DNA from 2 places in the Faecalibacterium sp. AM43-5AT genome. Region 2 is predicted to be linked to the other one. Evidence: a T-box and tRNA genes for the amino acid it is inferred to sense, from the RefSeq annotation. Region 2 holds a T-box; the other holds one or more tRNA genes.
What was found. The T-box of region 2 lies ahead of metG (methionine--tRNA ligase). A T-box ahead of a tRNA ligase gene usually reads a tRNA of that ligase, here a tRNA-Met.
Positions count from the first base shown of each region.

Region 1 (6,757 bases), on a different contig from region 2:
GCCCATGTCCTTGGAGATCACATGACGCTTTTCGTACAGGCCGGTGAAGTGCAGCACCTCCATGGCGCGCTCCTTGGCCTCTTTTTCGCTCTTTGCACCGGCGTGGCCGAAGTAGGCTGCTGCGGTGACGTTATCCAGAACGCTCAGGTTCTTCAGAGGTTTCATGATCTGGAAGGTGCGGGCGATCTTCATGTTGGTGTACTCATACGCCTTTTTGTTGGTGATGTCCTCACCATTGTAGAAGATCTTGCCTTCGGTGGGCGGGTAGTAGCCGCAGATCATGTTGAAGGTGGTGGATTTACCAGCACCGTTGGGGCCGATCATGCCGGTGATGGAGCCTTTCTCCACCGAGAAAGAAACATCATGCACGGCGGTCAGACCCTTGAACCGCTTGGTCAGGCCCTGGACTTCAATAATAGGCTTTTCTGCCATGATTACTTCCCTCCCTTGTCTGCCATCAGCTCATACTCTTCCAGCACGTCCAGAGACGGCTTTTTGAGGATCTTTTCATCGATGAAGGTCTTGACCTTCGAGTTCATGTACCAGCCCAGAATACCGGACGGACGGAAGCGGATGACCACGATCAGCACGATGGCGTACATCAGCATGTTGATGCCGGGCAGGATGGCGGCAAAGTTTGCACGCAGCAGTTCGCTCAGCGGGATCATGATGAGGCCGCCGATCAGCGGGCCTTCGATGTAGGCAGCGCCGCCCACGACTGCGGGCAGCACGATCTCGGTGGACTTGGACTGGATCATAACATCCGGGTCGATGTAGCGGATGTAGCTGACGTAGAAGAAGCCGACCAGACCGGCAATGATAGCCGAAATGACAACGGCAATGACCTTGTACTTGGTGGGGTTGATGCCGATAGCGGCGGCTGCGTCCTCATCCTCGCGGATGGTGCGCAGCGCAAAGCCCAGCTTGGAGCGGCCGATCTTCTTCATGATGAGGTAAACGCCCACCATCATGATGAAGCCGATGTAGTAGTACGGCACCTTGCTGGTAAAGCGGAACTGCGCAAAGGAGTCCTTGCCGAAGGGCAGGCCCACACCGGATGCGCGGCCGAAGAACTCCGAGTTGATGATGAACTGACGGATGGACTCGGCAAACGCGATGGACACCAGCGTGAAGTAGGGGCCGCGCAGGATCAGGCTGGGGAAGAAGATGACACCGGCCACAACGCCCACAACGAGCATATCCAGCACAGCGGCCACCCAGGGGTTCATGCCCGTCTTTGTGACCACCAGACAGCACACATAGGCACCCAGACCCATGTAAGCGGCCAGACCCAGCGAGTTCTGGCCGGTGATGCCGCCCAGAATGTTCCATGCCATGGACAGGGTGGACATATAGAAGGTAAGAACGAAAATGTTGATGATGTAGGGTTTATCCACGACCAGCGGGATCGCTGCGAAGATGGCGATGATGATAGCCAGAACGATCGCCAGATTGCGGTGATAGGTTTTAACTGCTTTTCTGGTATCCATCTTATCGCCTCCTCAGAATCATGACCTGACGCACGACCAGAATGATGATGAAGGTGACGAACACGATCATATCACTGTAGGACGGGCTGATGAACAATGCACTCATCTGCTCCAGCAGGCCCAGGAAAATACCGGCGAAGAATGCGCCGGGGATGGAGCCCAGACCGCCCACGACCACGACGATCAGTGCGCGGAAGCCGAAGCTTGCACCTGCGGTGGGATAGATGGTGTAGAACTGGGTGAGCAGAGAACCGGCGATACCGGCCAGAGCAACGCCCAGACCATAGGTCAGGATGTAAATTTTCTTGACGTTGATACCCACGACCTCAGCACCAATGGGGTTCTGGGATACGGCGCGGATCTGCTTGCCGGTGGTGGAATACTTGAGGAAGGCAAACAGCGCAATCGCGACCACAATCAGGATCAGGAAGCTGATCAGACGGGGCAGCGCGATCGTGACCGGACCCAGCGGAATGTAGGTCTGGGCATAAGGGGTAATGATCTTATAATAGGTGGAACCAAAGATGACCAGAGCGCCGTTGGTGAGCAGCAGGCCCAGACCGACGGTGAGGAACAAAAGGTTCGTAAAGCTCTTGGTCTTGAGCGAAGGGGTGATCAGGGTGGACTGGATCAGCGCACCCAGACCGAACATGAGCACTGCGACGATAGGAAGGGCTACATAGGGGTCCACCCCAAAGTAGGTATACAGAACATAGGTGATGTACATGCCCACCATCAACATCTCGCCGTGGCAGAAGTTGACGATGTTCATAACACCGAAAATGATGTTCTGGCCCATTCCCATCAGGGAGTAGAAACCGCCCAGCAGGATCCCGTTTACCAGTGCTTGCAAAAAGACTTCCATTGACATCCTCCCGTTCTAAGCATCAGGCGATGGGAACAGATGATGCAAAAACTGCACGCTGCATCCGCCATCGGCCCGTACTCGTGATTGAAAATTGCCCTTGTGGACTCCATTTCCTCCCTTCTGCTCGTACAATTGATATATCATCTGTATTGTAACGTAAGTGCAGCCTGTATACAAGATATTATTTCCACCAAACTTTGTCATTAATTTATATGGAAAGTGCTAGAATATCCCGGATTTTTTGGTGTGCAAGTCAATTTTCGCGGTAAAAAATAGAGGATTGATGTCTCAATGACATAATTTTGTTACTATTTCAGGTCGAAAATCTGCGAAAAAATGTAGAAAGACCCGGCAGAAGAGCACTTGAACGTGTTCCTCTGCCGGATCTTTTATCCGTGATCTGGTATGTAGTATTCAAGACGAAGGCGCACCGCCGCCCTGTCTCGGGTTGTGGTTCCCAGCGTATGCTTCACGCCTTGGAGCGGCGTTCGCATCCCGCTGACCACGGCCCCAGCTTCGCTTCCCTGTACTCCCCTTTTTGTCGCTATGCGACATCTTCCCCCGACCGGGGGAAGTCTTTGCTCGCTGGCGGCGGTCAGCTCAGCTGCAATTCCTGTGCGGGTTGCATGAAACAGCAAGCACATTAGACATTCCTAGTCGTTGGGACCTGCAACAACGACGACCGCGGCCAGTGGCCGATGCAGGGAGGAGTTGTTGGGGCAGCGGCCAGCAAGACGCACGTGCCGCCCAAGGCACGCGCGGATGCTGGGAGCCGCAACCCGGGGCACTAAAAAAGAGCCCACTGGGCTCTTTTTTGCCGCCTGCGGGCGGCCGTGTTCCTTCGATTCCTCGTACGGGTCAAAACGGCAGCAACCACGGTAGACATTCCTGGCCGTTGGGACCCGCGGGCTAACCAAAGCCCCACTGGGGCTTTGGTTGCGGTGCTGCGCACCGCCGCCCTGTTCGATTCCTCGTACGGGTTGCATAAAAAAATCCCTGATCCTAAGATCAGGGATTTTTTATGACCCGTACGGGAATCGAACCCATGTTACAGCCGTGAAAGGGCCGTGTCTTAACCGCTTGACCAACGGGCCTTAGAAATACAGAGCTTCGCTAAAACCTCCGACTTCCATCGTCCACTACTGCAGACGACCGTCCCCCTAACCTTAGCGAAACTCTGTAAAAGTGGTAGCGGTAACTGGATTTGAACCGGTGACACTTCGGGTATGAACCGAATGCTCTAGCCAACTGAGCTATACCGCCACATATTGTTTGTGCACTCGAACAGTGCTCTATTATTATACCCACAGATACCCCTTTTGTCAACACATATTTTTAAAAAAATCATATTTTTTCGTATCGTCCAAAATACAAACGAAGATACGCAAAAATCCCGCTTTCCATTGAATAGAAAGCGGGATTTTTCAACCATTTATCCGAACCTTGTGGAAAAGCCGGTCAATTCTTCAACCCTTCTTATGGGTGGGAACCATGACCTTCAGGCCGCCCATATACGGCTGCAGCACTTCGGGGATGGTCACGGTACCGTCGGCCTGCAGATGGTTCTCCAGGAAGGCGATCAGCATACGCGGAGGTGCCACGCAGGTGTTGTTCAGGGTGTGGGCCAGATAGGTCTTGCCGTCCTTGCCCTTCACGCGGATGTGCAGGCGGCGTGCCTGTGCATCGCCCAGATTGGAGCAGGAGCAGACCTCGAAGTACTTCTGCTGGCGGGGGCTCCATGCTTCGATATCGCAGCTCTTCACCTTCAGGTCGGCCAGGTCGCCGGAGCAGCAGTTCAGCTGACGCACCGGGATCTCCATGCTGCGGAACAGCTCCACAGAGTTCTTCCACAGCTTCTCGTACCAGTCAGCGCTCTCGTCGGGGCGGCAGACCACGATCATTTCCTGCTTCTCGAACTGATGGATGCGGTAAATGCCGCGCTCCTCGATGCCGTGAGCGCCCTTTTCCTTGCGGAAGCAGGGGCTGTAGGAGGTCAGGGTCAGGGGCAGAGTGGCCTCGTCCAGAGTCTGGTCGATGAAGCGGCCGATCATGGTGTGCTCGCTGGTACCGATCAGGTACAGGTCCTCACCCTCGATCTTATACATCATGGCATCCATTTCCGGGAAGGACATGACACCCTGCACCACGTTGCCGTGCATCATGAAGGGAGGGATCACATAGGTGAAGCCCTTGTTGATCATAAAGTCGCGGGCATAGGCCAGCACAGCCTCGTGCAGGCGGGCGATGTTGCCCAGCAGATAGTAGAAACCGTTGCCGGCCACGCGGCCTGCGGCGTCCATATCGATGCCGTCGAAGCTCTCCATGATCTCGGTGTGGTACGGAATGGGGAAATCGGGCACCACAGGCTCACCAAAGCGCTGTGCTTCCACGTTGTAGGTATCATCCGGGCCGATGGGCACGCTGGGATCGATCATCTGCGGAATGGTGTACATGATCTCCTGAATGCGTGCGGACAGGGTCTCTTCTTCCTTTTCCAGCTCAGCCATCTTGTCGGCATCGGCCTTGACGGCGGCATTGTTGGCATCGATCTGAGCCTGCAGCTCAGCCTTCTGCGCCTCATCGGTGCACTTCTTCAGCTGGCCGAACAGGGGGCCGTTGGCCTTGCTCAGCTTGTTGCGGGCAGCCTTGAGGGCTTCCACTTCCTTCAGGCATGCGCGGTACTTGGCATCCTTCTCGATGACCTCGTCCACCAGCGGGAGCTTTGCATCCTGAAACTTCTTCTTGATGTTTTCCTTGACAGCGTCCGGGTTTTCACGGACAAATTTGATATCAAGCATGATTGACTCTCCTTGCTCTATTTCGGTTCGCACAGAAGATCCCCTCCCCTGTGCCGTTCAAAGACGGTCGCCCGCCTTGGATCGCTTTATTCTTCGTTCTGGTACTGTCCCAGCAGGTTGGCAAAGGCCCGCAGCTGCTCGTCTGAATAGAAATGCACGGTCAGCCTGCCCTTGCCGTCGTGGTAGGCCACGTTCACCTCGCTGCCCAGCACCTGCTTGAGGCTTTCTTCCACCTCCACCGGCAGGGTGCCGCGCGGCTGGGGTTCTCTGGGCTCCTTTGCGGGCTTTGCCAGCTTTTTGCACAGTGCCTCGGCCTGACGCACGTTCAGCTGGTTGTCTGCGATGATCTGCGCCGCCTGCTCCTGCAGCTCCGGCGTGGGCAGGCTCAGGATCACCTTTGCGTGGCCGATATTGATAAAGCCGCTTTTCAGCAGTTCCAGCACGTTTTCCGGCAGGTTCAGCAGGCGCAGGCTGTTGGCCAGTGCGCTGCGGCTCTTGCCCAGCTTCTGTGCCGCCTGCTCCTGCGTCAGGCCGCAGCGGGTCATCAGCTCCCGGATGCCGGTTGCTTCTTCCACCGGGTCCAGATCCTCGCGCTGCAGATTTTCCACCAGAGCCAGCTCCATGGCCTGCTCGTCGCTGACTTCCTTAATGACCACCGGCACATCGTTCAGCCCTGCCATGCGGCAGGCACGCCAGCGGCGCTCACCCGCCACGATGCTGTAGCCGCCCCGCGGACGCGGACGCACCGCGATGGGCTGCAGCAGACCATGCTCTGCAATGCTGGCCGCCAGCTCACCCAGCGCCTGTTCGTCAAAGGTCTTGCGCGGCTGTTCCGGGTCCGGTTCGATCTCACGCAGGGGCAAGGTGTCTACCTTTGCACCGGACTCAAAAACCGGGGCGGCATCTTCAAACAGACTGTCCAGCCCGCGGCCAAGTCCTCCTTTTCCTCTTGCCATTCATGTTCCCCCTGAGGTTTAATCTTCCAGAGCATTTTTCGTCTGCTCTGCGACGGGTGCACTTTTGCTGCGGGCCTTCTTGGGCTCGTGCGGGCGGTTGTTCTTGACAAATTCGATTGCCAGATCCATGTACGCTTCGCTGCCCTTGCCCTTGGGTTCATAGAAATTGATGGGCTGGCCGTAGCTGGGTGCCTCCGAAATGCGGATGGAGCGCGGGATGGTGGTCTTGTACACCTTGGAGCCGAAATACTTCTGCACCTGCTCCACCACCTGCACGGTCAGATTATACCGCAGTGAGAACATGGTGAACACCACGCCCTCGATATCCAGATACGGATTGTACTTTTTGCGAATGGTCTTTAAGGTGCTGATCAGCTCCGAAAGACCCTCCAGCGCGTAATATTCGCACTGCACCGGAATGAGAACGCTGTCGCAGGCACTCAGGCCGTTCAGGGTGAGCAGGTCCAGACTGGGCGGACAATCGATAAAGATGAAGTCATAGTCCTTCTGCACCTCGGCCAGCGCCTTGCGCAGGCGGCTCTCACGAGCGGGCAGGTCGATCATTTCCAGACTGGCACCGGCCAGACGGGTGTTGGAGCCGATGACATCGGTGCGGTACTCGGTCTTACGGATGGCCTCGGATGC
Region 1 covers NZ_QVGZ01000006.1:45,919-52,675, forward strand. The annotation lists gene DW937_RS08820 (ABC transporter ATP-binding protein) at 1-432, opposite strand, end outside; gene DW937_RS08825 (branched-chain amino acid ABC transporter permease) at 435-1,490, opposite strand; gene DW937_RS08830 (branched-chain amino acid ABC transporter permease) at 1,492-2,355, opposite strand; tRNA gene DW937_RS08835 (tRNA-Glu) at 3,381-3,452, opposite strand; tRNA gene DW937_RS08840 (tRNA-Met) at 3,545-3,621, opposite strand; gene serS (serine--tRNA ligase) at 3,825-5,156, opposite strand; gene DW937_RS08850 (ParB/RepB/Spo0J family partition protein) at 5,243-6,112, opposite strand; gene DW937_RS08855 (ParA family protein) at 6,131-6,757, opposite strand, start outside.
Region 1: it has a tRNA-Met gene. The T-box ahead of metG (methionine--tRNA ligase) is inferred to sense a tRNA for this amino acid. The anticodon was not compared.

Region 2 (6,757 bases):
ACCAGCGCAGCAAGGTCATCGGCCACCTGTTTCAGGACCCGCTCAAGGGCACGGCACCCAACATGACCATTGAGGAAAACCTTGCGCTGGCCTATCTGCGTGCCGGCACCGCGCCCCACGCCATCTTCTCCCGCATCTCCCGCAAGGACAAGGAAGTGTTCCGCGAAAAGCTGGCGCTGCTGGATATGGGCCTTGAGGACCGGATGAAGCAGCCGGTGGGACTGCTTTCCGGCGGTCAGCGGCAGGCGCTGACCCTGCTCATGGCCACCCTCGTCACCCCCAAGCTGCTGCTGCTGGACGAGCACACCGCCGCACTGGACCCCGCCACCGCCGAAAAGGTGCTGGAGCTGACCAAGAGCATCGTGGCCGAAAAGAAGATCACCTGCCTGATGGTCACCCACAATATGCATCAGGCATTGGAGCTGGGCAACCGCACCCTGATGATGGATTCCGGCCGCATCGTCTTTGACGTGAAGGGCGAGGAACGCAGCCGGATGACCGTGGACGGCCTGCTTGAAAAGTTCCGCGAGAATGCCGGCAAGAATCTGGATAACGACCGCATCCTGCTGAGTAAAGTGGAAAAGTGACCCGGACAGGGAAGCACAGCCCCGACAGACCATGCAGTCTGCCGGGGCTGTATTTTTGCGGGAGCACACCGCAGGAAAAATGGCCCCTGAAACAGCAAATCCCCCCTGCGCAGATGCACAGAGGGGATTTTAAATATCAGAAATTACTGAACGTATTCGACCGTGTACTCGAAGCCGTACTCTTCCTGCAGCTTCTTCACCTCGGCCTCGCAGTCCTCGATGAAGGTGGGAGCGTAGACGGAAGCGCCGTTGTGGGCCTTCTTGTAGTCCTCAACGATCTGCTGCAGCTTTGCCCAGCCTTCGTTGGCCTTGTTCTGGTCGATGCTGTCGGGGAAGTTGATGATGAACTCGCGGTGCTTAGGAATACGTGCTTTCATGGTAGGTTCTCCTTATAACAGTTTGGATTTTGATTGTTGATTTATACAGAAGCACAGAGAAAAACCTGTGCAACTTGCGAAAAACGGATCACAGCCCGTATACCCGGCGGGCATTTTCGGCTGTGGTGCGGAACACCTCTTCGGCAGAGATGCCCCGCAGCTGGGCGATATACTCGCCCACATAGCGGATGAGGGAGCTGTCACAGCGGGTGCCGCGCACCGGCTCCGGTGCCATATAGGGGCAGTCGGTCTCCAGCACGATGTTTTCCAGCGGCAGGGCGCTGATAGCTTTTGCCGCCCGCTTGGCACCCTTGAAGGTGCACGCCCCGCCAAAACCAATGAACAGTCCCTGCTTTGCCAGCCACACCGCGTCATCGGCACTGCCGGAATAGCAGTGGACGATGCCCTTGGGCTGGTATTTTTTCAGCAGGGCGTAAACGTCGGCGTGGGCGTTGCGGTCGTGCACGATGATGGGCTTGTCCAGTTCCAGCGCCAGCTGGATGTGCGCCTCAAACATGGCCAGCTGGGCATCCTTGGGCACAGGCCAGTGGTAGTCCAGCCCGCACTCACCCACAGCTACCACCTTGGGGTCCTCGTAATACGGGGCCAGAGCGCGCATCTCTGCGGCCCAGTCCCCGCCGTACACCGAGACCGTAGGAGCCGGGTCTTCCTCGCCGCAGTCGGCAGCGGGCAGCAGGCTTTCCGGGTGAATGCCAACAGCTGCCACCACCCACGGGTAGCGGTGCGCCAGCTCCAGCACCCGGGGTGCATCCCCGGAGTGGGTGGCCTGTTCACACACGCCCACCACGCCTTTACCGGGCAGGCTGTCCAGTAGGGGATAGCGGTCGGCGTCAAAGGCGCGGGCGCTGTAGTGCGCGTGGGTGTCAAAAATGGGGCCGGTCATTTGCCCTCCTTTTTGGCGGGGGCCTTGTTCACCAGCCAGATGCCCACACACACGAACACCAGCGCCGCCAGATACTGCCAGCGGAACAGGGGCTCGCCGTTGAGCACGGCGCTCAGCAGCACGTTGACCACCGGGTTCACGAAGCCAAAGATGGCAATGCGGCTGACCGGGTTGTTCTTCATCAGCAGGGCCCACAGCACATAGCCTGCCCCGCAGATGAAGGCCAGATACAGCATGACCACCACCGCCAGTGCGCTCTGCACATGGAGGCTGCCGCCCAGCACAGTGCCCAGCACGAACAGTGCCAGACCGCCCACGAACAGGTTGATGAAGCAGACGGCAAAGCTGTCTGCTTTTTTGGTCACGGATTTGTTCCACGGGCCGGACAGGGTAAAGATGATGGTAGCGGCCATCATGCAGAACACGCCCCAGCCGCTTCCGCTGCCGTGGTTGCCCAGCGTGCCGATGAGCACGCCCGCAAAGCCAACGGCGCAGCCCAGCGTTTTGGCAGGGGTCATGCGGTCGGCATTGCCATAGATGAAGTGGGCAAAGATCACGCCCAGAAAGCTCTGGGTGCTGTTCAGGATGCCGCCAAAGGCACCTGTGAGCATGGCAACAGCGATGTAATAGAATGCGTACTGGGTCGTGGTCTGCCACAGGCCCAGAGCACAGCACTCCGCTGCCACTTTGCCGCGGGGGAACTTGGGCAGGCGGCTTTGCAGCAGCACACTGCCCAGAAGCACCAGAAAGCTGCCCAGCATGAACCGCACACCGGCAAAGCAGAAAATGGACGCGGTGCTGCTGGAATCAATGGCGAACAGTCGGTAGCCCAGCTTGATGAACGGGAACGCCGAACCCCACAGTACATTGCAGAAAATGGCCAGCAGCACGGCAAACACCGGCGTGCCGAAAATTTTATCCAGCCTTTCGGCACGGGAAAGCTTTACAGTTTCCATGGCTCAGTGGATGCGGCTGCCCACGGGGGTGTCGTCGCCGTAGAAAGCGATGGAGCAGCCGCCGTCGGCGGTATCAGCAGCAAAGATCATGCCCTCGCTGACATACTTGCCCTTCATCATGGGGCGAGGTGCCAGATTGCACACAATGCCGATCTTCTTACCGATCAGGTCTTCCGGCTTGAACCACTTTGCAATGCCGGAAAGGATGCAGCGCTCCCGCTCGCCGTCAAACACGGTCAGGTGCAGCAGCTTCTTGCTTTCCTTCAGGTTCTCGCAGGCGCGCACTTCGGCCACGCGCAGTTCCACCTTGCAGAAGGTGTCAAAGTCGATCTCTTCCTCGTGGGTAAAGTCCACGGTGCTCTCCTCGGCAGGGGCGGCAGCCTTCTTCTCCGCTTCAGCCTTGGCCTTGTTGGCAGCTTCGGCAGCGGCCTTGCGCTTCTCGTCCTCTTCCTTCAGGTGGGCAATTTCCTTTGCCACATCGATGCGGGGGAACAGTGCCTCGCCCTTGTGCACGGTGTAGGTCTCCTGTGCGCCGTAGGTGGTCTTGGTCAGGTCCAGAGCAGATGCGTCCAGACCCAGCTGTTCCATCATCTTGGGTGCAGTGGTGGGCAGGTATGCGTTCAGCAGGATGCCGCACACGCGCAGTGCCTCGCACAGGTGGTACAGCACGCTCTCCAGACGGGCCTTGTTGGCCTCGTCTTTTGCCAGTGCCCAGGGAGCGGTCTCGTCGATGTACTTGTTGGCACGCTGGATCACCGCAAAGATCTCCATCAGAGCCTGCGGGATGGTCAGGCTGTCCATGTCGGCCGTGACCTTGGCGGTCAGCTCGTTGACCATGGTCTCCAGCTCGGTGTCGATGGCTTCGGTACCGGCCACATTGTGCACGGTGCCGCCGAAGTACTTCTCGCACATGGCGACGGTGCGGCTGAGCAGGTTGCCCAAATCGTTCGCCAGATCGCTGTTGATGCGGGTGATCAGGGCTTCGTTGGTGAACATGCCATCGTTGCCGAAGGGAATCTCACGCAGCAGGAAGTAGCGGATGGCATCCACGCCGTAGCGGTCGCACAGGATCACAGGGTCCACCACGTTGCCCACGGACTTGGACATCTTGCCGCCGTTCATCAGCAGCCAACCGTGGCCGAACACCCGCTTGGGCAGAGGCAGATCCAGAGCCATCAGCATGGCGGGCCACAGAATGGTGTGGAAACGCAGGATCTCCTTGCCCACCATGTGAAGGTCGGCAGGCCAGAACTTGTCGTAGTCGTGATATTTTTCGTTACCGTAGCCCAGCGCGGAGATATAGTTGCTCAGGGCATCCACCCACACATACATGGTGTGCTTGGGGTCGAAGGGTACGGGGATGCCCCACTTCACGGAGGTGCGGGACACGCAGGTGTCCTGCAGGCCCTGCTTGATGAAGGCGATCATCTCGTTCTTGCGGCTCTCAGGCTGGATGAACTGGGGGTTCTCCTCGTAGAGCTTCAGCAGGCGGTCAGCATACTTGCTGGTCTTGAAGAAGTAGGCTTCCTCGTGTGCGTCGTACACTTCGCGGCCGCAGTCCGGGCACTTGCCGTCCACCAGCTGGCTGTCGGTCCAGAAGCTCTCGCAGGGCTTGCAGTAGTGGCCGATGTACTCGCCCTTGTAGATGTCGCCTTGCTCATACAGTTTGGTGAAAATTTTCTGGCAGGACTCCATGTGGTAGTCGTCGGTGGTGCGGATGAAGCGGTCGTAGCTGACGTCCAGCAGCTTCCACAGATCCTTGACGGTGGCTACGATCTTGTCCACATACTCCTTGGGGGTCACACCGGCGTCGGCGGCCTTGTCCTGGATCTTCTGGCCGTGCTCGTCGGTGCCGGTCAGGAACATGACGTCATAGCCCTGCATCCGCTTGAAGCGTGCCAGTGCGTCGCAGGCGACAGTGGTATAGCTGTGGCCGATGTGCAGCTTGTCGCTGGGGTAGTAGATGGGAGTGGTGATGTAGAATGTCTTGTGCTCACTCATAGGTTGATACTCTTCCTTTCCTGATTGGTAGCGACGAAAAAAGCCCTCATCCTGCCGGACATTGCCGGACAAGGACGAGAGCTTGTAACTTTCGTGGTACCACCTTGCTTCGCTGCACCTTTGCAGGCACAGCCTTTTGCCGGACACAGAACCCGGCGCAGCGCAGTAACGGGCGCACCCGTCGCAGGCTCAATCTTCACCTGCGCAGCTCCGAGACCATCTTCGGCATCGCGCGGCCTGCCCGGTTCCATCCTTCGGGCTTTCTGTCAGGCGCAGACGGTGCGTACTCTTCTCTTCACAGCCAATTTACATTGTTATGTCTATAATACGCAAAAACGGTGGGTTTGTCAACATTAAATCTCGTAATCCAGACAGAACCGTGCCTTGGTGTAGGGCCGCACCTTGCCGTCGGCCACAGCCACATGGGCGGGATGGACGGAGTAGCCCTTAAGGGCTTCGGCGCTTTCAAAGGTGGTGTCCAGCATCAGGTCGGCGGTGGAAGAGGGGAGACCGTTGATGTTGACATGCACTTCCACAAGGCCCGGGACCTTGCCTGCCAGACCTTCCAGCCCTTCCTTGATGCCTTCCTTGACGGCGGCTTTTTCGGCGTCGGACAGTTCGTCCTTCAGCTGCCAAAGGATCACATGCTTGACCATAATAAAATACCTCCTGCGTTTTTTCTCATTGTAGCAGGGTGAGAAAAAATCCGCAAGAGGAAAGCTGCAAAGTATTATTGGGGTGCGAACAGCAGCACCACCAGAAGTACGGCACAGAGCACCGAAAGCCCAATGCCTTCCAACCGGGTCTGCTTGATGTACTTTTCCGTTGGCTCGGTCTGCGTATACCGCCCACGGTCATGCAGGGCAATGGCATCCTCCGGCTGCAGCGCCATAAAAATGCCGAACCCGATGCCGAAAAGCGCGACCAAGATCGATAAGATGACTTCCATTGAACCCCCTCACTTTTTGTCGTCCTTGCTCAAGAGATAGCACAGATGCGAGATCAGCAGAACAACACTGAACACGAGTGCTGCCACCATCAAAATGGAATTCAGCGGCTTCACCTTGGGCAGAAAAATGTTGACCAGATAGAGTGCACCGCAAAGGATCGACAGGATGCCGAAGGATCTGTGGAAGTGCTGCTTTTCGTCCTCGCTGCTCCAGCCGGTGCCGGTGCCATTGTACAGGTCCCGGATGCCGCGGTATAAAAACAGCACACCCAGCGCGGCGTTCAGCCAATCCCAGTCCGAAAGATTCAAATTCATAGTGGCCCCTTTCCGGCTGTCAATCCGCACTATGGTTCCAGCTTTCGTAGGCGACAAGATAAAGAAGGTCCCCCACGATGGCAATGCCGAAGAGGATACGGTAGATCAGCGATGTAACAGGTGTGAAGGCTAAGATCAGAAAGGCGATGCTGTTGAGTATGTAAAACACGCCGTTCTTTTTCTGCCAGAAGGCGCGGTATTCCGGGTCGCGGTGATACTGGTTGAACGGCAGATCGAGGAACGGGTCTTTGCCTTGAAGATCCCGAATGCCGGAGATGAACCAGATAACGGTCAGCACAAGGTTGAACAAAGTAGAAAACGAAAAGAACGACTCCATGAAATGCACCTCCCATCTTTTTCCACAGTATACCACAGAAAAGTGCAAAAACAAAGGACGGTATTCAACCGCGCAGCGTAAAATTTGCACAAATCGGGCATCAACTGTTGGTTGAAAAAGCACAAAATAAAACCAGCCGGACGAGGCGTTTGCAAGCCCTCGTCCGGCTGGATACTTACTTCTTCGGAGTCATAAGCCTCTTCTCCTTGGGGTTCCTCATTTTCGGAGTAAACGTTTCATAGGGTGACTCTCCTTAGAAACTACTGGAAACTGAGAATCTATTTCAAGGGGACTGATTACTTAGTACATTGGATTGACCCTTCTCTTAACT
Region 2 covers NZ_QVGZ01000002.1:196,339-203,095, reverse strand. The annotation lists gene DW937_RS04890 (ATP-binding cassette domain-containing protein) at 1-587, shown strand, start outside; gene DW937_RS04885 (hypothetical protein) at 731-964, opposite strand; gene DW937_RS04880 (TatD family hydrolase) at 1,053-1,868, opposite strand; gene DW937_RS04875 (EamA family transporter) at 1,865-2,824, opposite strand; gene metG (methionine--tRNA ligase) at 2,828-4,825, opposite strand; T-box leader at 4,893-5,133, opposite strand; gene DW937_RS04860 (Dabb family protein) at 5,179-5,481, opposite strand; gene DW937_RS04855 (hypothetical protein) at 5,556-5,774, opposite strand; gene DW937_RS04850 (SdpI family protein) at 5,784-6,089, opposite strand; gene DW937_RS04845 (hypothetical protein) at 6,109-6,426, opposite strand.